DNA from 4 places in the Streptomyces sp. NBC_00873 genome. Region 4 is predicted to be linked to each of the others. Evidence: riboswitches for the same ligand, from Rfam matches in the RefSeq annotation. Region 4 holds a riboswitch; each other region holds the start of a gene.
What was found. Region 4 has a riboswitch for cyclic di-AMP ahead of OH809_RS11895 (M23 family metallopeptidase). Riboswitches for the same ligand answer to the same signal wherever they lie in the genome.

Region 1: it holds a riboswitch for cyclic di-AMP, as region 4 does, so the genes downstream of both, OH809_RS05885 (peptidoglycan DD-metalloendopeptidase family protein) here and OH809_RS11895 (M23 family metallopeptidase) in region 4, are expected to answer to the same signal.
Region 2: it holds a riboswitch for cyclic di-AMP, as region 4 does, so the genes downstream of both, OH809_RS20060 (M23 family metallopeptidase) here and OH809_RS11895 (M23 family metallopeptidase) in region 4, are expected to answer to the same signal.
Region 3: it holds a riboswitch for cyclic di-AMP, as region 4 does, so the genes downstream of both, OH809_RS35815 (C40 family peptidase) here and OH809_RS11895 (M23 family metallopeptidase) in region 4, are expected to answer to the same signal.

What each region holds. Positions count from the first base shown of each region.
Region 1 is NZ_CP108803.1:1,244,947-1,250,417, reverse strand. It holds gene OH809_RS05890 (alpha-galactosidase) at 1-1,817, shown strand, start outside; cyclic di-AMP (ydaO/yuaA leader) riboswitch at 2,100-2,257, shown strand; gene OH809_RS05885 (peptidoglycan DD-metalloendopeptidase family protein) at 2,261-3,181, shown strand; gene OH809_RS05880 (STM4011 family radical SAM protein) at 3,337-4,254, opposite strand; gene OH809_RS05875 (STM4012 family radical SAM protein) at 4,263-5,471, opposite strand, start outside.
Region 2 is NZ_CP108803.1:4,381,745-4,387,215, forward strand. It holds gene trmB (tRNA (guanosine(46)-N7)-methyltransferase TrmB) at 1-461, shown strand, start outside; gene OH809_RS20050 (PrsW family glutamic-type intramembrane protease) at 660-2,222, shown strand; partial or broken gene OH809_RS20055 (aldo/keto reductase) at 2,230-2,376, opposite strand; gene OH809_RS20060 (M23 family metallopeptidase) at 2,465-3,583, opposite strand; cyclic di-AMP (ydaO/yuaA leader) riboswitch at 3,595-3,747, opposite strand; gene OH809_RS20065 (PP2C family protein-serine/threonine phosphatase) at 4,008-5,162, opposite strand; tRNA gene OH809_RS20070 (tRNA-Met) at 5,399-5,471, opposite strand, start outside.
Region 3 is NZ_CP108803.1:7,744,133-7,749,603, forward strand. It holds gene bioB (biotin synthase BioB) at 1-953, opposite strand, end outside; gene OH809_RS35805 (8-amino-7-oxononanoate synthase) at 1,098-2,240, shown strand; partial or broken gene OH809_RS35810 (LysE family transporter) at 2,375-2,593, shown strand; gene OH809_RS35815 (C40 family peptidase) at 2,623-3,096, opposite strand; cyclic di-AMP (ydaO/yuaA leader) riboswitch at 3,100-3,286, opposite strand; gene OH809_RS35820 (hypothetical protein) at 3,602-3,910, opposite strand; gene OH809_RS35825 (ATP-dependent Clp protease proteolytic subunit) at 3,918-4,553, opposite strand; partial or broken gene OH809_RS35830 (VOC family protein) at 5,039-5,380, shown strand.
Region 4 is NZ_CP108803.1:2,646,851-2,652,321, forward strand. It holds gene OH809_RS11885 (GNAT family N-acetyltransferase) at 1-2,078, opposite strand, end outside; gene OH809_RS11890 (HPr family phosphocarrier protein) at 2,251-2,532, shown strand; gene OH809_RS11895 (M23 family metallopeptidase) at 2,918-3,724, opposite strand; cyclic di-AMP (ydaO/yuaA leader) riboswitch at 3,738-3,903, opposite strand; gene OH809_RS11900 (M16 family metallopeptidase) at 4,112-5,471, opposite strand, start outside.

The DNA.
Region 1 (5,471 bases), 1.4 Mb from region 4:
GGGCCGCCGTGGACGGCGACGAACTCCGTATCGCGTTCGCCGACTCCGTGCAGCGGCTCGCGCTCACGCTGCACTACCGGATGCGGGACGACTCCGATGTCATCGAGCGCTGGGCCACCGTCACCCACACCGGTCCTGACGGTCCGCTGCTGGAGCTGCTGCGCGCCGACGCGGCGGCCTGGGCGCTGCCCGCCCGCGACAGCTGGCGGCTGAGCCAGCTGCACGGCCGCTGGGCGGCCGAGACACAGCTCGAACGGTCGGAGCTGACGTACGGCGAGAAGGTCCTCTCCAGCAGGCGTGGCCACACCGGACACCAGTTCCTGCCCTGGGTCGCGCTCGACGCGGACGGCGCCGCCACCGAGGAGGACGGCGAGGTGTACGGCTGCGCGCTCGGCTGGTCCGGCTCGTGGCGGATCGCGGTGCAGCAGCTCCCCGACGGGCTCGTACAGATCACCGGAGGCGCCGGATACGACGACTCCGGGCTGCTGCGGCTCGCACCGGGGGAGACGTACACCACACCGGTGTTCGCCGGGCTGTGGAGCGCCGAAGGGTTCGGCGGGGCGAGCCGGGCCTGGCACGCCTGGCAACTGGCCCATGTCGTCCCGGACGCCGAGAGCCTGCGGCCGGTGCTCTACAACTCCTGGGAGGCGACCGGCTTCGACATCGCGGAGGACCAGCAGCGCGCCCTCGCCGAGCGCGCCGCGGCGATGGGCGTCGAGCTGTTCGTCGTGGACGACGCATGGTTCGGGCAGCGCACCAGCGACCGGGCCGGACTCGGCGACTGGACCCCCAACGCCGAGCGATTCCCCGGCGGGCTGAAGCCGCTCGCCGACGAAGTGCACGGACTCGGCATGCAGTTCGGCATCTGGGTCGAGCCGGAGATGGTGAACGCCGACAGTGATCTGTATCGCGCGCACCCCGACTGGGTGCAGCACTTCCCTGGGCGGACCCGGACCGAATTCCGTCATCAGCTGGTGCTCAATCTGGCCCGGACCGATGTGCAGAACCATCTGTGGGAGCAGCTCGACACGCTGCTCTCCAGCGCTCCGATCGACTATGTGAAATGGGACTTCAACCGCTGCTTCACCGATGCGGGCTGGCCGGGCGAGGGCTATCCGCAGAAGCTCTGGATCGCGCATGTGGACGCGCTCTACGCGCTGATCGACCGGCTGCGGGCCGCCCACCCCGGCGTCGCTTTCGAGTCCTGCTCGGGCGGCGGTGGCCGGATCGACCTGGGGATCCTCGTTCGTACCGACCAGGTGTGGACCTCCGACAACACCGACCCGCTCGACCGGCTCGCCATCCAGCAGGGCTTCGGGCAGATCCATCCGGCGCGGGTGATGGCCGCCTGGGTCACCGACAGTCCGAATGTCCAGCTCAACAGCAGGGTCAGTTCGCTGCGCTTCCGCTTCGTCAGCGCGATGGCCGGGGTGCTCGGGGTCGGCGGGGATCTCACCGAGTGGAGTGACGAGGAGCTGACCGAGGCGCGGAACTGGGTGGATCTCTACAAGGAGATCCGTCCCGCCGTGCAGCACGGCGCGCTGTACCGGCTGCGTGCCCCGCGCGGTGGGCTCAGCGCGGTGCAGTACGTGCACGGCGACGAGGCGGTGGTGCTGATGTGGCTGGAGGCGCAGCGGTACGGGGAGCGGCCGCCGGCTCTGCGGCTGCGCGGGCTCGACCCTGCGGCGACCTACACCGACCTGGACACCGGGGCGGTCCACCACGGCGCCGTGCTGCTGCATCAGGGTCTGCACACAGGGCTGCGGGGGGATCTGGACGCGAAGGTGCTGAGGCTCCGGCGTGCAGAGCGCTTATGACATGTCCGTATTGGGGCATTTAGTGGAACACACCCCATTTTCCTAGGAGATGATGCCCTCCTCGTGAGCGGGATCATATCCGTGACGGTGTGTGGTGACGTCGGGGATGGGCATTCCGGGCGTCGCGCGGAAAGTCAAGATCCGTAATCCACGGAGGGTGACCGGAATTCCGCGCCGATTTCCCGGCGCGGATTCCCTCGAGTAATCGATGGCTTGTTTCCGTCGTCCTCACTCGCCTACGGTCACCCTCAATCCGGACGGACCGCCTAATCCTGCCGCTGTCCGGAATTCGCACCCACTCACGTGTGGCAGGAGCGGGGGAACCAGGTAAGCCGCCGTCCGGAGAGATCCGGCCGGCTCGGGGTGAAGTCGCGAACCGCGACCGGGCATCTCCAGCCCGAACCCGACAGCTCACCTCGTAGGCGCCGGAGAGGAAATTCTTCATGCCCACATCGGGTAAGCACCGCCGTACCAAGTCCAGCACGATCGCCCGTCGCGTCGCCGCAGTCGGCGCCGGTGGGGCCGTCATCGCCCTTCCGCTGCTCGGCGCCACCGGTGCCCACGCCGCGGAGCAGGCCGCGCCCACCGCGCAGTCGGCAGCCACGCACGTCGCCGTCGAGGCCGCGCCGGTCGTGAAGAAGCAGGCCGAGACCCGGACGTACTCCGTCGTCGCCGGTGACTACCTGTCGAAGATTGCCGCCGAGCAGCAGGTCAAGGGCGGCTGGCAGCAGCTGTACCAGGACAACCGCGCGGTCGTCGGCGAGAACCCGAGCCTTATCGTCCCGGGCATGAAGCTGACGCTCGGCGGCAAGCCGGCCGGCTCCGCCGCGACGACGGACACCACGCAGTCCGCCCCGGCTCCGTCGACCTCCTCGGCCGACAAGTCCGCGTCGCAGTCCAAGGCTTCGGAGTCCGTCAAGACCACCACGGCTTCCGCCTCGGCCGGTCAGAGCAACAGCTCCGGCTACGTCCACCCGGTCCCGGGCAACCACACCACCGCCTACCGTGCCTCCGGCTCCAACTGGTCCAGCGGCAGCCACACGGGTATCGACTTCCCGGTCGCCACCGGCACCAGCGTGAAGGCGATCACCTCCGGCACCGTCGTCACCGCCGGCTGGGGTGGCGCGTACGGCAACCAGGTCGTCATCAAGCACGCCGACGGCCACTACTCGCAGTACGGCCACATGTCCTCGCTCTCCGTCTCGGCGGGCCAGACCGTGACCGCCGGCCAGCAGGTCGGCCTCTCCGGTGCCACCGGCAACGCCACCGGCCCGCACCTGCACTTCGAGATCCGCACCGGCCCGGCGTACGGGTCGGACATCGACCCCATTGCCTACCTGGCCTCGCACGGGATCTACGTCTGATCCACGGCTGATTCGGTCGGCTCGGTTAAGGGGCGGTGCGCGGCGGCGCACCGCCCCTTAACTTAGACCGACCGGCAATTGGGGGGTGGGTGAAGGGCCTCTCTTTGGCCTCATCTGCCGGACGGGCCCGTTCCCTTTCCTGCCTCTCGGGGGCTTCAGGCCTGTCCGGCGGCGGGGGAAACCGGCAGGAACCGGCGCCCCGAGGGCGCCGGTATGCCCGGGCGTCGGGTTGGTATGCGCTCCAGGACGCCACCCGCGAAGACGTCGTACAACGGCAGCGTCTCCAGATGCACATAGCCGATGTGGCAGTCGCAGACGGCGAGCGGACAGGCCCGCGGACCGAGCGCACGCCGGTAGCTGCCGTCGTACAGGTTGCCCAGTTCGGCCGGGACGAAGTGGCAGCGACGCACCGTGCCGTCGCCGTCCACCGAGATGACGGACTCGCCGGTCCGGCACGGCATGCCTGCCGAGCGGTGCGGGTGACGGCTGTACGGGAAGAGGGGGTCGAGGGCCGTCCAGCGGTCCGCCTCCTCGTCCGTGTAGCTCTGCCCCTCAGCGGCATTGACCCAGAGATAGACCTCGTCGGGCAGGTCGGTACGGAGGCGCCGCGCCTCGTCGAAATGCTCCTCGAGACCGACGACACCGACGCTGTACCGGACACCGAGGACGGACAGCTCCCGGCACCTGGCGAGGAAACGGTCGTACGGTGTCTGCCCCGGGTGGTACGTGCACCACAGCGCGATCTTGTCGCGGCCGGCTCCACCGGCCTCGGCCAGCCACCGTGTACGACCGCTGAGATTGGTCTGGATCGCGACCCGGCCGATATGCGGCAGCTGCGCCAGTTCCACCAACGCGCGGCGGTACCAGGAACGGACCAGCCCCTCGCCCCACGGCGTGAAGAGCACCGAGATCCTGTCCCCGGTCTGCGCCGCAGCCCACGCGGTGAACCGCTCCAGCGCGGCGCGGTCGGCACGGAGCTGCTCCGGGCTGTCGCGCCGCTTGGCGAACGGGCAGTACGGGCAGTCGTAGTCGCACGACGCCAGGGGGCCCCGATAGAGGATCGTCAGATCCATGGGAGTGCTCACTTCAGTTCGTACGCGGCCATCGCGGCCCGTACAGCGGGGGAGAACAGTTCGGGACCCAGCGCGTCGGAGTGGGCGAGCCCCTCGGGCGAGAGCCGCAGCAGCCCGGACGCCACGGCGGACCCGTCCAGCCAGCCGCGCGCCTCGAACCGGTCCAGGTCACCACGGAAGTCGTCACTGGGAGCGGCGTCGAACCGCTCGCGGTATTCCGCCAGTTGCAGCCCCTCGGCCTGGAGGAGCGACTGCAGAAGGTGACGCCTGCGCGCCTCGTCGCCGTCGACATACCGCCCCACTTCCGCGCGGGAGAAGTCCTCGGTGGCGGTGTAGCCGTCGATGATCGCCCGCACTTCCCGCATCTCCACCGCGTAGTCGAAGGAGTAGTGCAGCCGACTGGTGTACGAGCGTGCGCCGCAGCCGAGCCCGATCATGCCGTCCGTCTGGCACGCGTAGTCGGCGGGGCCCTGCTGCGGGGCGTCGGCGCGGCGGAACATCCGCATCGACACCTGCTCGTAGCCGTGGGCGAGGAGATGGTCCCGGCCCGCCCGGTACAGCCGCAGCCGCTCCTCGTCCCAGGCCGCGTCCGCCGCTGCTTCGGCGTCGGCGCCGAGCCGGCCCAGGCCGGTCAGCGGGCGCACGTACAGCGGATAGAGATACAGCTCCTCCGGCTGCCAGGCGAGCGCCGCGTCCAGAGAGGAACGCCAGCTGACCTCGGTCTGTCCGTCGATGCCGTAGATCAGGTCGATGTTGAGGACCGGAATGCGCGCGTCGCGGATCCGGCCCAGCGCCGCCTCCACATCGGCGCGGCGCTGGGGACGGACCGCCGCGCGTGCCTCGGCGTCGACGAAGCTCTGTACGCCGATGCTGATCCGGGTCGTCCCGCGGTCGGCGAGGACGGCCAGCCGGTCGGTCGTTGCGGTCGACGGCGAGGTCTCGACCGACAGCGGCACGGACCGCAGGTCGGCGCCCATCCGCTTCTCCGCGATGTCGCAGAGCCGCTCCAGCTCGGCGGCCGTCAGGAAGGTGGGGGTGCCGCCGCCGAACGCCGCCGCGGCGAACCGTACCGGCTCGTCGTCACCCAGTGCGTCGCGGACGGCAGTGGCCTGCCGGTCCAGTGCGTCGAGATAGCGGGTCGTCAGCTCGTCGGGGGCGCCGATCCGGGTGAAGAGGTTGCAGAAACCGCAGCGGACCTCGCAGAACGGTATGTGGAG
Region 2 (5,471 bases), 1.7 Mb from region 4:
CGGGCACCGGCATACTCGCCGTCGATGTGCACACCCCCGGCCAGGGCAACCTGCTCGGTCTCGCGGACCGGAACGGACTGTCCAACATCCGGGTGGCCAACGGTGACGCGATCATCCTGCTGCGCGAGATGCTGCCGCCGGACGCACTCGACGGGCTGCGGGTGTATTTCCCCGACCCGTGGCCCAAGAAGCGCCACCACAAGCGGCGGCTGATCCAGCCGGAGTTCCTCGACCTGGCGGCGCAGCGGCTGAAGCCGGGCGCCGTGCTCCACTGCGCGACCGACTGGGAGCCGTACGCCGAGCAGATGCTCGAGGTGCTCACCGCGCACCCCCTCTTCGAGAACACGGCGGCGGACGGCGGCTACGCACCGCGGCCCGCGTTCCGTCCGCTGACCCGGTTCGAGGGGCAGGGCCTGGACAAGGGCCATGTCGTGCACGACCTGCTCTTCCTCCGCAGCTGACCTTTCCACCGCGTGGGTCCTCACCCGTGGCTGAGAGGCTGTCGGGCCACCTCTGATCGGGCAGTCGTGCCCTGGCACGCGCGCTTCCCGATCGAAGGTAGCCCGACAGCCTCCGAGCTTGCAGATTTCCTGATGGGTCGGTACGCGCACCTCGCCGCCCCATGGTCAGCTGTCAGTCCCCCTGGTTAGGGTCATGGGGTGTCCGACGGGTCTGTCCAGCAGCAACAGTCGCAGCCGGCCGTCCCGCTCCTCGAGGAGCAGCGGGTCGGCGAGATCCTGGCGGCCGTGCCGGAGCGGGGCCAGTGGCGCTACCGTCCGCGCCGCGTCGGCATGGTCTGGCGGAGCAAGACGTTCCGTATCGCTGCTGTCTTCACGGTGCTCGCGCTGTGCGGGCTGGTGATCCTGGCCCTGGTCCGCGCCCAGACCGGCACCGAAGGGTTCCTGGTCGGGCTGGGTCTGGCCGTGCTGCCCGTCCCGCTCCTGATGACGGCGTTCCGCTGGCTGGACCGGGTCGAACCCGGACCCTGGCGGAATCTGCTGTTCGCCTTCGCCTGGGGTGCATGCGCCGCCGCCCTGGTCGCGATCATCGCGAATTCGTTCGCGACCCGCTGGATCGCGACGGCCACCGCGGACCCGGCGAGCGCGGACACCCTCGGGGCCACGGTCATAGCGCCGGTCGTCGAGGAGAGCGCGAAGGCGGCGGCCGTCCTGCTGATCTTCCTGTTCCGGCGACGGGACTTCGGCGGTGTCGTCGCCGGCGTCGTCGTCGCCGGCTTCACCGCGACGGGCTTCGCCTTCACCGAGAACATCCTCTACCTGGGCAACGCGTTCGGCGAGGACCAGCAGATCGGCAACTCGGGCCTGGCGTCGGTGACGGCCGCGACCTTCTTCGTACGAGGGGTGATGACGCCGTTCGCGCATCCCCTCTTCACCGTGCTGACCGGCCTGGGCTTCGGCTTCGCGGCGCTCAGCGCACGCCGCCACCGCATCCGCCGCATCGCGCTGCCGCTGCTCGGACTGATCCTCGCCATGGGCACGCACGCCCTGTGGAACGGCTCGGGGACGTTCGGTCCGTACGGCTTCTATGTCGTGTACGGGGTGTTCATGGTCCCGGTCTTCGGACTGGTCACCTGGCTGGCGATCTGGTCGCGCCAGCGGGAGCTGCGCACCCTGGCGACCGAGCTGCCCGCGTACGCGGCCGCCGGCTGGCTGACCCCGGCCGAGCCGCTCGCGCTCTCCTCGATGCGGGCCCGAGGCCTGGCCCGGGACGTGGCGCGCCGGCAGCACGCGCAAGCGGGGTACGGAGCCCCGGGTTACGGGTACGCCCCTGCCTACGGCCCCGCCCACGGCGCTCACAGCCGGATCGCGTCGCAGATACGGAGCCACGCCAAGGCGCAGGCCAGGGCGCGCGGCAAGGCTGCGGCGCGGGCGGTCGCCGAGTACGAGTCGTTCGCCACGTCCCTGGCGTTCCTGCGCCGCCAGGCAGGCCGCGGGGCGGCGGAACCGGACTTCACCGCACGTGAACTGGAACTGCTGCACCATCTCTGGCAGCGCCGGGAGGTGGCCGCCCCCGCCCTGGCGTACGCGGCACAGGCGACGGGCCGTTTGCGCCCGCACTCCATGGCCCCGGCGCCGGTTCCGCGGCGGTACCAGCCGTACGGCGGTCACAACCCGTACCTGTCGCCCCCTGGGCAGCCGTATCACCAGCCGCCCCACGGACAGCAGATCTACGGGAACCGGCCGCCCCGGCATCCCTGGTGACGGGTCGGGCGGACGCCTCGGTGAGTTCCGCCGGCTCCTGCTCGGTCAGCCGGAGGCCGGCGACGGCCACCAGTGCGGGCAGCTGCTCGACCGTGCGGGCCGAGGCGATCGGGGCGGCTACGGTCGGACGGGCGGCGAGCCGGGCCAGGGCGACGGCCAAACGGACCGGCAGCCCTGACGTCGGGGGGTGAGCGTCAGGACTGCCGGGGATCGGTGGCGGGCCGCGGCCCGCGTTCATCGGGTCAGACCGTGAGGCCCTTGTCGCGCAGCCAGGTCATCGGGTCGATGCCCGTGCCGCTCGGGGTGTGGACCTCCAGGTGGAGGTGGGGACCCGTCACATTTCCGGTGGCGCCGACGCGGCCGATGGTCTCACCGGTGGTGACCTTCTGGCCGGCGCTGACGTCGATCGACGACTGGTGACAGAACCACAGCTCCGTGCCGTCCTCGAGCTCCAGGACCGTGCGGTAGCCGTAGGAGCCGGACCAGCCCGCCGACTTGATGGTGCCGGTGTGGATGGCCTTGATCGGGGTGCCGGTCGGCGCCGCGAAGTCGAGACCGGTGTGGTGGCCGGAGGACCACATCGAACCGGCTTGGCCGAAGGTCGAGGTGATCGTGTACGAGGAAGTGGGGATGGCGTAGCTGGCGGCCAGTTTGGCGAGCCGTTCGGCCTCGGCCTTGGCCTTCGCCGCTTCCTCCGCCTTCTTCTTCTCGGCCTCGGCCTTGGCCGCCGCGATGTCCTGCTTCTGCTTCGCCTCGGCTGCCGCCTTCTCCGCGGCGGCCTTCTCCTCGGCCGCCTTGGCCTCCGCGTCGGCGGCGTTCTGCTGCTGCTCGGCCTGCTGGAGGATGCGGGCGCGGAGGGCCTCGCCGGCGTCGGTGGCGCCCTGTTCGGCCTCGGCGGTGGTGATGCCCGCGCTGGTCAGCGGGGCGGCGGCGGTCTTGGCCTGGGCCTGGTCGGTGGCGGACTCCTCGGAGAGCAGCGCGCCCACGCCGGGGAGGGAGTTGGCGTCGGGGAGCTTGTCGGCGATGGAATCGGGAAGGGAGATGGAGACCGGCGGCTTGCTCTGCGCGGTGGCCATACCGCCCGCGCCGACGGCCGCGATGACACCGACGCCGAGAACCGTGGAACTACGGGCGAGCCCATTGCGCTGCTTGGCGACGCGGTGCCTGCCACGTACGGGGCGGACGGACTCCTCGGTGGGGTTCCATTCCTCCCGGGCCCGGTCGGTCTCTCCGAAGCCCTCGGTCCCGGACTCGGTGGTGAACCCGGTGGCGAACTCGGTGTCCGTCCCGGATCCGTACTCAGTGGTGAAGTCGGAGCCGAACCGGGAAGGGGCTTCGGGGGCAGGTTTGTTGGACGCCACGGGGGCGCACTCCTTTCCTTCCTTCTCGCCTACCGGGTTAGCTGACGGGTTCGGAGCAGGAAGGTCTCCTACGGATCCCTCTGCCTCTCACGAGACACAGATGTCCGATTCACCCCATGTAGGTGGTTCCCCGGTTCCCTTGCGGAATTCGGCGCTCGCGCACGGTGCCGCCACTGACGACGGCTGGGACGACCGCGCTGCGTTATCGAACGTTAATAGACACACGGGCCTGATTCCAAGCTGTTCCCTCTGATCGTTCACGGTCTTGGCCTGGACTTTACGGGACACAACCGGGTGGAATCGGGCGAGTTGACCCGGACTCAGTCACTACTGTCTTTCTGACGTTGCGTCAAACGTTATGCAGAGCGGCACTCTTCGATTACACACGGTGGCATCGTCCTCGTGTGCTCACCGCCGCCGCGCCTCATTCCTGCCGGCGGCCCACGATCTTCACGGTCCTGCGCCGCTCCGGCTGCCCCTCCGCGGGCCGTACGACCGCGACCAGCGCCAGGTCGTCGGTGGACTTGCCGCCCGTGTGCAGCCGTACGTCATCGGTCAGCGCGGACAGCAGCTCCTCGGGCCCGGGGAAGATCCGCCCGCGCAGCCGGGCCGCCGGGTCGTAGAACACCCCACGCCTGTCGCGCGCCTCGGAAAGACCGTCGGTGTAGACGAGCAGCGTGGCCCCGGCGGCCAGACTCCAGACGTCGGCCAGGTCCGGCCACACCCCCAGACCCATGCCGAGCGGCAGCGCGGGCACGCTCGGCACCAGCACCTCCACCCCCCCGTCGGGGTGGAGCAGCAGCGGCTCGGGGTGGCCGCGGTTGACGATCCGCACCTCGGCCGCACCGTGCGGGATCTCGGCGAGTACGGCGGTGACGAACCCCTCGACCGGATCGATCCCGCCGCGCCGCTCCCCCTCCCGCGCCAGCGCCCGCTCCAGCCGCTGCGCCACGCCCTCCAGCGAAGCCTCGTGCTCGGCGACCTCCCGGAACGCGCCGATGATCACCGCCACCGCCTCGACCGCGTCGAGCCCCTTGCCCCGCACGTCCCCGACCACCAGCCGCACGCCGTGCGGGGTGTCCACCACGGCGAACAGGTCGCCGCCGACGAACTCGTCCGCCTGCGCCGCCTCGTACCGCGCGGCAACGTGCAGCCCGCCGATCCAGTCGTTCGGCTTCGGCAGCACGGCCCGCATGGCGGTCTCCGCGATGACCCGCGCCGAAGCCAGCTGCTCACTGCCACGCCGTACGACTCCGTTGATGAAGAGGGCGAGGGCCGAGGCGGTGAACACGGTGAGGACCTCGAGGGACGGCACGACCTGCAGCAGCGCGCCGCTCTGGCTCCGCAGGACGAGGATCGAGAGCAGCGAGGCGACGCCGATACGGACGGTGCCCGCCCGTGAGAAGAACGGTGCGGCGGCCAGCGGGGCCGCCACGAACAGCGGCACGGCGGTGAACGGTGGCGGGGTGAGGATGTCGAACACGAGCCCGACGGCGATCAGCAGCGCCGGCAGCGCGCCGACGAACCGCCGGGAAGGTCTGCCGCCCCCGCCCCGCGCCCCGCGCAGCTTCTCCGCCATCCCCACCTGTGGTCTCCTGCCCGGTACGCGCAGCGGTTCCTGCGGTCTCCTGCCCGATACGCCCCGCGGTCTCCTGCCCGGTACGCGCCTGGCTGCGGACGGTGCCGCACCCCACTCCCCCAGGCTTGCCGGAGCGGCGCCGCGCGGCGACTCCGCATCGGCCGAAGGGGGGACGGAAACACGAAAACACGAATCAGGCCCGGCACGCTCTATGCATGCCGGGCCTGAATCTTCAGTAGCGGGGACAGGATTTGAACCTGCGACCTCTGGGTTATGAGCCCAGCGAGCTACCGAGCTGCTCCACCCCGC
Region 3 (5,471 bases), 5.1 Mb from region 4:
GCGTCCGCGATCATGTCCAGATCCGCCTGTCCCGCCTGGCCCTCACTGGTCAGATAGTCGCCCAGGAAGATCGAGTTGACCAGGTGCAGGGCGAGCGGCTGCATCGAGCGCAGATGTACTTCGCGGCCGCCCGCGAGCCGGACCTCGACATCCGGGCAGACGAACCGGACCATCGCCAGAATGCGCAGACAGCGCTGCGGGGTGAGGTTCCACTCCTTGGCGAGCGGGGTTCCCTCGAACGGGATCAGGAAGTTCACCGGAACCGAGTCCGGGTCCAGCTCGCGCAGCGAGAAGACGACGTCGACCAGATCCGCGTCGCTCTCACCCATCCCGGCGATCAGCCCGGAGCACGCCGAGAGTCCCGCGGCCTGCGCCTGCTGGACGGTCTCCACCCGGTCCGCATAGGTGTGGGTGGTGGTGATGTCCCCGTACGTCCCCTCGGACGTATTGAGGTTGTGGTTGTACGCGTCGGCGCCCGCGGAACGCAGCCGATCGGCCTGCCCGGCGGAGAGCAGACCGAGGCAGGCGCACACCTCGACGCCCTCGTTCTGCTCCTTGATCGCCTCGATCGTCTGCGACACCCGGTCGACGTCCCGGTCCGTCGGACCGCGGCCGCTCGCCACCAGACAGACACGCTTCGCGCCGCCCGCCACCCCGGCGGCGGCGGCCTTCGACGCCTCGTCCGGTTTCAGCCAGGTGTACTTGAGGATCTCGGCCTTCGAGCCGAGCCGCTGCGAGCAGTACGAACAGTCCTCGGGGCAGAGCCCGGACTTGAGATTGACCAGATAGTTCAGCTTCACCCGCCGGCCGAACCACTGACGGCGCACCTTTCCGGCCGCGGCCACCACTTCGAGCAGGTCGTCGTCCGAGGTCGCCAGCACGGCGAGCGCTTCTTCGCGGGTCGGCAGCTCGCGCCGCAGCCCCTTGTCCACCAACGTGTTCAGGAGGTCCATGGTCATGATCCTGGCTTACGGCACCGCCCGCAGCCAAGGAGGAACCGGACAACAGAGCCCACAGAGCATGTGTGTATTGCCACACCATGACGGGCCAAGCGCCCGGTTAGGCTCTGTGAGCTGCCTACAAAAGGGACCGCCGACATGTCCTTCGCCCCGTTCGACTGGATCGATGACGAGGCGCGCCGCCGTGCGGACGCAGGGCTCGTCCGTACCCTGCGCCCGCGGTCGGCCGAGCCGGAACTGCTGGACCTCGCGAGCAACGACTACCTGGGCCTCACCCGGCACCCCGAGGTGACCGCGGCCGCCGCCGAGGCCGCGCACCGGTGGGGTGCGGGCGCCACCGGCTCCCGGCTGGTCACCGGTTCCACCGCGCTGCACGCCGACCTCGAACGCGAACTGGCCGAATTCTGCGGTTTCGAAGCGGCCCTCGTCCTCTCCTCCGGCTACGCGGCCAATCTCGCCGCGCTCACCGCCCTCACCGGCCGTGGCTCCCTGATCGTCTCCGACGCGGGCAATCACGCCTCCATCGTGGACGGCTGCCGCCTCTCCCGGGCGGACACCGCCGTCGTACCCCACGCCGATCCCGGAGCCGTCGCCAAGGAGCTGCGCGCGCACGGCGGCCGTGCCCTGGTTGTCACCGACTCGGTCTTCTCCGTCGACGGAGACGCCGCGCCGCTGCCGGAACTGGCCGGCGTCTGCCGTACGGAGGGCGCCGCGCTGCTCGTCGACGACGCGCACGGTCTGGGCGTGCTCGGCGAGGGCGGGCGCGGCGCCCTCGCCGCCGCCGGTCTCGCGGGTGGTGACGGGATCGTCACCACCCTGACCCTCTCCAAGTCCCTGGGCAGTCAGGGCGGAGCGGTCCTCGGCCCGGCCCGGGTGATCGACCATCTGGTCAACGCGGCCCGCACCTTCATCTTCGACACCGGGCTCGCACCGGCCGCGACGGGCGCGGCTCTCGCGAGCCTGCGCCTCCTGCGCCGCGAGCCGGCACGCGCGGGCAGGGCCCGTACGGTCGCCACCGCACTGTACGAACGGCTGACCGCGGAGGGGCTGACCGCCGTACGCCCCGACGCCGCAGTCGTCTCGGTCCGGGCACCTTCGCCGGACGCGGCGGTGCGCTGGGCGGCCGACTGCCGCGCGGCCGGGATCGCGGTGGGCTGCTTCCGACCGCCGTCGGTCCCGGACGGCATCTCGCGGCTGCGGCTCACCGCACGGGCCGATCTGACGGAGGCGCAGATCGCGACCGCGGTGGCGACCGTCCTGCGGACCGCGCCACTGACCTGACCGGTCAGCCGGCCGGACCGTCGTTCAGACCGGAGACGAACGAAGTCCAGGCCGCCGCGGAGAACCGCGGCGGGGGCCTGGACACGTCTTTGGAGTCCCGCTGTGTACGTCGACTGCCGGCCCGGGACAGCGGCGAGCAACCGCCCCTCCCCAGGACCCTGCTGCTGGCCGCCCTCGTCGTGCTGCTCGCGCTGATCTGGTTCCCGTCCGTGGCACTCCTGGTGGACCGCCTGGGCCGGTGGCTGCGCCGGCCGCGTACCGCCCGCGCCATCGAGGGCGGCAGCGGCGCGGCGCTCACCGCGCTGGGGCTGGTCCTGGTGACCGGACCTCTGATGCACTGCAGCACGTGGTGAATGGGGGAACCGGAGGAGAATCGGAGGGATCAGCGAACTCGTCCGTACCAGACGCTCCTCGTCCAGATCTTCTCCAGCCGCACGACGGAACCGGTCTTCGGGGAGTGCCAGATCTTACCCCTGCCGGCGTAGATGCCCACGTGGTAGACGCTGCGTCCCGAGTGGAAGAAGACCAGATCGCCGCGTTTCCGCTTCGACGCCGAGACGTGGCGGGTCTTGTTGTACTGCTGCTGGGCCGTGCGTGGGAGCCTCTTGCCCACCTTCTTGAACGCATACAGCATCAGCCCGGAACAGTCGAAACCGTGGGGGCCAGTGGCCCCGTACCGGTATGGCGATCCCTTCTTCGACGCGGCGATCTTGAGCGCCTTCGTTGATTGCGTCGCGGCCTGGGCGTCGGTCACGGCGCCGGGGGCGAACATGGAGCCGCCGACGGCGGCGAGCGTCAGAAATGTGGCCGTACCGGCCCGGGTGATCAGAAACGGGACATGAACCTGCGCAGTCATGCGCAACCCTTCGTCAGCCGCCTGTGAAGGATGACCTGTCGGGTTCGGGCTGGCGAAGTTGCCCGGCCGCGCGATGCGGCTTCACCCCGAGGGCCGACCGGATGACCGGTCGACCCGTTGCGCTCGGGTCCTCCACTCCTGCCGATCCACTTCTGTCGACCAGTCATCCGGGCGGCGGCAGGACTCGGCGTCCGCCCGGACCGCCTCGCCGTGGTGGCGGGGGCTTGTCGTCCCACGGATCTTGACTCACCGCCTGCCGGATTTCCGAAGCAAAACAGCGATATGCGAAATTCAGCACTAATGGTCTGTTTGGGTGAGCAAGGTGTGATTTGGGTACTCGTCAGGCTGTCTCGACCGGTCCGGTACCAGCGGTGGAACGGCATATTTCGCTCACCGTCCACGCCGGCGGCGCAAGTCGAGTTATCCCTCTCGCGGGGGATTCCTTGCGCCGGACGAGCGAGAAAATTCGATCAGCGCGCCGGGCGTGTCGCCTACGGAGAGATGATCAACTCATCGGGGCCGGGGGCACGGTGACCCGTCCGGCCCGCCGTTCCCCGTCCAACACGCGCAGTGCCCGCGCCAACGTGGCGGCGTGGATCTGTGCTTCACCCCGCTCGTGCATCAAGGTGAGCGCGTCCCGCAGGGCGCCCGCCCGGGAGGCGAGTGCCTGGGCCGCGCGCAGTGCACCGTAGGTGTCGCTGCCGCGGGCGGGGTTGATTTGGCCCAGCTGGTCGAGCACTTCCAGGTAGCAGTCGATGAACTCGGCCTCGGCGCGCGTCAGCGCGGGCAGCGGCGGGAGGTGGGGTGGCTGCATCGGCGGTTCACCTCGCGCTGTTCGGCGGGAGCGACGTCTTGCGGTTCTCCAGGACGTGGTCCACCAGCCCGTACGCCTTGGCTTCGGCGGCGTCGAGGATGAGGTCGCGCTCGAAGTCGGCGGCGATCCGCTCGGCGCTGCGGCCGGTGTGGCGGGCCAGCATGCGGGTGAGCAGCTCACGGACGCGGACCAGTTCCCGCGCCTCGATCTCCAGATCGGACGGTTGGCCCTGAACCGGCTCCGGGAGCTCGGGCTGCTGGACGACGACCCTGGCCCCGGGCAGGGCGTGCCGCCGGCCGGGAGCGCCCGCAGCGAGCAGGACCGCCGCGCTGGAACCGGCCTGGCCGAGGCAGAACGTCTCCACCTCGCAGGTGAGGTAGTCCATCGTGTCGTAGATGGCGGACATGGCGCCGAACGAGCCGCCGGGGGAGTTGATGTAGAGGGAGATCGGCCGGTCGGGCGCGGCGTGCTCCAGATACATGAACTGCGCGATCAGGTCGTTGGCCGCGGTGTCGTCGACCGGGGTGCCGAGGAAGACGATGCGCTCGGCGAGCAGCTTGGAGTACGGGTCGAGGGTCCGGGTCCCGTCGGTCGTGCGCTCGGTGAACTCGGGCAGGACGTAACGGGCGGCAGGGCGGAACATGGCGAGGCCTCTCCTCCGGTGTCTGTGCGCGGCCTGCGGGGGCATCCGTAAAAAATGTACAGGACGTACAGAAGGTTATGATGGGGAGCACGCATCCTAGTGATCCACTAAAAGGCCGAGGGCAGAGGCTTTTTTGCTGTTCGCCGAGCGTAGATATCTCACAAATCTGTCACGACGTCTTGATCATCAGGCACTGCCAGCACCAAGCTCGACGTCCAGCCTGTCACCTTGACCGCAGTGAAGTTCGACGAAACCTGCTGAACGCCGCGCCCTATGCCCGCTACGTATCCCCACTGCCGGGCGAAGGGCGCGACTGCGGTGCGACGTCTCGGACAGTCGTGTGAGTTCCCCGAACACCCCGCCCGCCAGCAGACTGCTCGTTCCGGGCGCCGGGCTGGTGGACCGGGTGCGCGACCTGCTCCGCACCCCCACCCGTCGAACTCGGGCATGGCCTGACGTCCATCAGGCACCCGCAGGAGCACCGAATGCCAGCCCTTGAAGGAACCGTGCCGGTGGCCGGTGCGCCCTGCTGGGTGAGCCTGATGGCACGGGACCTGCGCGCGGCAGAGTCCTTCTACGCCGGTGTCATGGGTTGGACGTTCAGGCCCAGCACGCTCGGCAGCGGCTTCTCGGTGGCTCTGGCACATGGTGAACCGGTCGCCGGGATCGGATGCTGCCAATGCGGTGGCCATCCGGCCGTCTGGACGCCGTACTTCGCCGTCAGGGACGCGGACGAGACGGCGGCCCGGATCAGTGAGCGCGGCGCCACGCTCGCCGTCGGCCCTCTGGTCCTGGGTGAGGGCCGTGCCGGGGGAACAGCAGACCGTTCACGCTCATCACCTTCACCTCGCGGACCGGGAGTGTCTTGTTTTTGGGTCTTCCAAGATTTTCGTAGGCGTTGATCGGTTGCTTGGTTTC
Region 4 (5,471 bases):
ATCCGGCCGGTGGAGGGAGCGGACGGCGTGGGGGCACCGGGGCCGGGAGCGTTCGGCTGAGCCGGGGGATTGGGCGGAGCTGGGGTGCCGGTGGTGCTCGGCGTGGCTGAAGTGCCTGTGGTGCTCGTGACGCTCGGGGTGCCCTTGCCGTACGTCGCGGCCGAAGCACCCTGGGCAGCCGTCGCGGCCACCTGCGGCGCCGCGACCGTGCTGCTGGCCGCCGCGAGCGCCTCCGCCAGGCCTCCGATCTCCACGTGGACCACGGCCACCGGCTTGGCCGGCCCCGTGGCCGCAGCCGTGCGCAGCGCGGCGGCCAGGACCTCGCCGTCACCCGTTTCCGCCTGGCCGTTCTCGCCGACCCACGGGATCGCCGTCACGATCACCGCGTCGCAGCTCCGGTCGGCGAGTGCCTCCGCCAGCGCATCCCGGAAGTCCTGCGGAGTGGCCGCGGTGGTGAGGTCACGGGGCGGGCGCGGGCGCAGCCCCTCGGCCAGGCAGGCGTCGTACGTGAGGAGGCCCAGGGACTCGGAGTTGCCGAGGATCGCGACCCGGGGACCCTCCGGGAGGGGCTGGTCGGCGAGGAGCAGGCCCGCGTCGACCATCTCCGTCACCGTGTCGACACGGATCACGCCCGCCTGCCGCATGAGCGCGGAGACCGTCGCGTCCGGGATCCGGCTGATCGGCACCGCATGGCCGGGCGGGGTGCTGCCGCTGTGCCGGGCCCCCTTCACCACGACGACGGGCTTCACCGCTGCGGTGCGCCGCGCGAGGCGGGTGAACTTCCGCGGATTGCCGAGGGATTCGAGGTAGAGCAGGGCGACGTCGGTGTTCGGGTCCTCGTACCAGTACTGGAGGAAGTCGTTGCCCGAGATGTCGGCGCGGTTGCCCGCGGAGATGAACGTCGACAGACCCGCGCCGCGCCGGTAGAGCCCGGAGAGCAGGGCGATGCCGATCGCGCCCGACTGCGTGAACAGACCGATGCGCCCCGGGGCGGGCGGCTCGGGGGCGAGGGAGGCGTTCAGCCGTACGCCGTCCGCGTTGTTGATGATCCCGAAGGCGTTCGGGCCGATGATGCGCATGCCGTAGGAGCGGGCCTGGCGGACCAGTTCGCGCTGCCTTTCCCTGCCTTCGGCACCCCATTCGGCATATCCGGCGGAGAGGACCACGAGGCCCTGGACACCGTGTTCGCCGCAGTCGGCGACGGCCTCCGGGACCCGGTCCGCGGGCACGGCGACGACCGCGAGGTCCACCGGTTCGCCGATCTCGCCGATGGAGCGGTGTGCGGGGACGCCGTCGATCGTTCCCTGGTCGGCGGCGAACGAGCTGTTCACGGCGTACGTACGGCCGGTGAAGCCCGCACCGAGGAGGTTGCGCAGAACCGTGCGGCCGACCCCGCCGGGGTTACGGCCGGTGCCGATGACCGCGACGGACCCCGGTGTGATCAGCCGCTGTACCGACCGCGCCTCCGCCCGCTGCTCGCGGGCGCGCTGGACGGCGAGGGACTCGGCGGTCGGTTCGAGGTCGAGGGTGAGATGGACGGCGCCGTCCTCGAAGCTGCGCTGCTGGGTGTACCCGGCGTCACGGAACACCTTGATCATCTTGTTGTTGGCGGGCAGCACCTCGGCGGCGAAGCGCCGGATGCCGCGCTCACGCGCCACTGCGGCGATGTGTTCGAGGAGCGCCGATGCCACGCCGCGGCCCTGGTGCGCGTCCTGGACGAGAAAGGCGACCTCGGCCTCGTCGGCGGGGGCGGAGGCCGGCCGGCCGGCCGCGTCGATCCGGTCGTAGCGGACGGTGGCGATGAACTCGCCGCCGACCGTGACGGCGAGCCCCACCCGGTCGACGTAGTCGTGATGGGTGAAGCGGTGGACGTCCTTGGCGGACAGACGGGGGTAAGGAGCGAAGAACCGGTAGTACTTCGACTCGTCGGAGACCTGCTCGTAGAAGCTGACCAGGCGCTCGGCATCGTCCGTGGTGATGGGCCTGATGCGGGCCGTACCGCCGTCGCGGAGCACCACATCCGCTTCCCAGTGGTCGGGGTACGCGTGGTGCGGACTCTGCTCCGGCGTGGGCTGCATGGGCAAAGCCTACGGCGCGGTCAGCGGTCGCGAAGCGCCCGGGGCCGGGGCAGTCTGAGAGCTCCGATCGGCCGTGCGGCACGGGCTGGGGCCGGGTTGCGGGTCGGCGGGAAGCCAGCACACTGCGGTAGAGACTGGTCTAGACAACCATTGATTCGTGAAGGGCAGAACCATGGCTGAGCGCCGCGTCAATGTCGGTTGGGCCGAGGGCCTGCACGCCCGCCCCGCTTCCATCTTCGTCCGTGCCGCCACGGCGTCCGGCGTCCCCGTGACGATCGCCAAGTCCGACGGCCCCCCGGTGAACGCTGCCTCCATCCTCGCGGTGCTCGGTCTCGGCGCGCACGGCGGCGAGGAGATCGTGCTCGCCTCCGAGGCGGACGACGCGGAAGCCGCGCTCGACCGTCTGGCGAAGCTGGTCACCGAGGGGCTCGAGGAGCTCCCCGAGACCGTCTGATTCCAGGGTTCCGATCAGGGGGAAGCCTTTCCGGCCGATTCCTGTCGGGTCTATTCCTGTGGCGAAGCCGCGGTACCCCAACCGGGGCCGCGGCTCCTTCTTTCTTTTTCGGATACCGACAATTCATTCGGAGCGAATTCAGGCAGCCCAAAGAAAGCCCCGCACATTTACTTCTTTTTGTATACGTCGCATGTGTTAATGCCGGCCGCTCGCGGCGTTTACGGCATGTTGCGAAGTCCTCACCCGGCCGCCGGAGCGGGGGCGCCGGCATCACCGCCCGGGGTACCGCCCGCGCGGCGCAGCCGGTGCGCGGCGGTGGCCCGCTCGGCGTGCTGGGAGTCCAGCGCCCTGGCATCACCGCGGGGTGTTGCGGATGGGACGTCGGTCAGACGTTCACGCCATGGGCGCGCAGGTACGCCACGGGGTCCATGTCGGAGCCGTACGAAGGCGTGGTGCGGGCCTCGAAGTGGAGGTGCGGTCCGGTGGAGTTGCCGGTCGAGCCGGAGAGGCCGATCTGCTGGCCCGCGCCGACGCTCTGGCCGACGGAGACGCCGATCGAGGAGAGGTGGCCGTACTGGGTGTACGTGCCGTCCGTCATCCGCAGCACGATGTTGTTGCCGTATGCGCCGCCCCAGCCCGCCTCGACGACCGTGCCGGCGCCGACGGCGACGACAGAGCTGCCGGAGGCGGCGTGGAAGTCGATGCCCGAGTGGCGGCCGGAGGACCAGAGGGATCCGCTCGACTTGTAGCCGGTGGTGACGTACGAACCGGCGACCGGGAGCTGGAAGGAGCCCAGGCGGGTGCGCTCGGCGGAACGGGCGGCGCGGGCCTTCGCGTCACGGGCCGCCTTGGCGCGGGCCTCGGCCTTGGCCTTCGCTGCCGCCTTGGCCTTCGCTTCGGCCTCGGCTGCCGCGACAGCCTTCGCCTTCACCTTCGCGGCGACGTCGGCCTGGCGCTTCTGCACCTCGGCCTGGGTGGCCACCTGGCCGGCGAGGGCATCCTCGATGGCGATGATCTGGGTCAGGCCGGTTTCGTTGACGGCGGGGGCCTCGGCATCCGTGGCGAGGGCCGGAGAGGCCAGTCCGCCGACGACGCCGGTGGTCGCCAGCGTCGCGACTCCGGCGATGCGTGCACTCCTGCGCTTCAGGCGGCTCGGGGCACGGTGCTTCCCGGTGGGGCGGGTGAACGCCATGAAGTAGCTGGTCCTTTCCTTCCTTCTCGCCTACCGGGTTAGCTGACGGGTTCGGAGCAGGAAGGTCTCCTACGGATCCCCGGCCTCGCAGGAGGTCGCGGCATCCGATTCACCCCAGGGACTGTGTGGGTCCCCGGCTCCCCGGGCTCGCGCTGACGGGGACTCGGCGATCACTGCCCGGCGCCACGGATGCGGCATACGAGTGACGGACAGTGGAGCCGACGCTAGGCGGGGGCACTTTCATTCACCAAACGGACAGGGCGTTTTGTAGCGCATCCCACAGGGCAAGCAAGAAGCTTTCATCTCAAACCAGACAAAAGAGAAGACCCTGGCGAGAAGCGACTCGCCAGGGTCTCTCTTTGCCCCTCTTTGCGGGACTTTGGTGCATCAGCCAGTGACGACCGACACCTCTCCGATACCCAACGCCCTGACCGGCTCCTCGATCTGCGCGGCGTCGCCGACGAGAATCGTGACCAGCCGGTCCACGGGGAAGGCGTTGACCACGGCTGCGGTCGCCTCGACCGTGCCGGTCTCGGCCAGGCGGGCGTACAACTGCGCCTGGTAGTCGTCCGGGAGGTGCTGCTCGACCTGGTCGGCGAGCGTGCCGGCGACGGAGGCAGCCGTCTCGAACTTCAGCGGGGCGACACCCACGAGGTTCTGCACAGCGGTCTCGCGCTCGGCGTCGGTCAGCCCCTCGGCCACCAGCGTCCGCAGGACCTTCCACAGGTCGTCGAGCGCCGGTCCGGTGGACTCCGTGTCCACCGAGCCACTGATCGCCAGCATCGCCGCGCCGGTCGCCCCGGAGGCGGAGTCCGGGGCCGTCGAGCGCAGGACCTGCCCGAAGGCCCGCACGCCGTAGGTGTAGCCCTTCTCCTCGCGCAGCACCCGGTCCAGCCGGGAGGTGAGTGTGCCGCCCAGGCAGTAGGTGCCGAGGACCTGGGCCGGCCACACCCTGTCGTGCCGGTCGGCGCCGATGCGGCCGATCAGCAGCTGCGTCTGCACGGCGCCCGGACGGTCGACGATCACCACGCGACCGGTGTCGTCGGCGGTGATCGGCGGGACCGGACGGGGCTCCACGGTGTCCCCGGTCCAGTCGCCGATGGTGTCGGCGAGCAGGGCGTCCAGGTCGATACCGGTGAGGTCGCCGACGACGACGGCGGTCGCGGTGGACGGCCGGACATGGGCCTCGTAGAAGGCGCGCACGGCCGCGGAGTCGATCCGCTCCACCGTCTCCTCGGTGCCCTGGCGTGGGCGTGACATCCGCGACGTGGCCGGGAAGAGCTCCTTGGAGAGCTGCTTGGCGGCACGCCGGGCCGGGTTGGCCTGCTCGTGCGGAATCTCGTCGAGCCGGTTGTTCACCAGTCGCTCGATCTCGCTGTCGGCGAACGCGGGCGCCCGCAGCGCCTCGGCGACCAGCCCGAGCGCCTTGGCCAGCCGGGAGGCCGGAACCTCCAGGGAGACCCGCATGCCGGGATGGTCGGCGTGCGCGTCGAGGGTGGCGCCGCAACGCTCCAGCTCGGCGGCGAACTCCTCGGCGGAGTGCTTGTCGGTGCCCTCGGAAAGGGCCCGCGCCATGATCGTGGCCAGGCCGTCGAGGCCCTCGGGCTCGGCGTCCAGCGGGGCGTCGAGGAAGATCTCGACCGCGACGACCTGCTGGCCGGGACGGTGGCAGCGCAGCACCGTCAGCCCATTGGGCAGGGCGCCGCGCTCGGGTGCGGGAAAGGCCCAGGGCCTGGCCGTGCCGGGG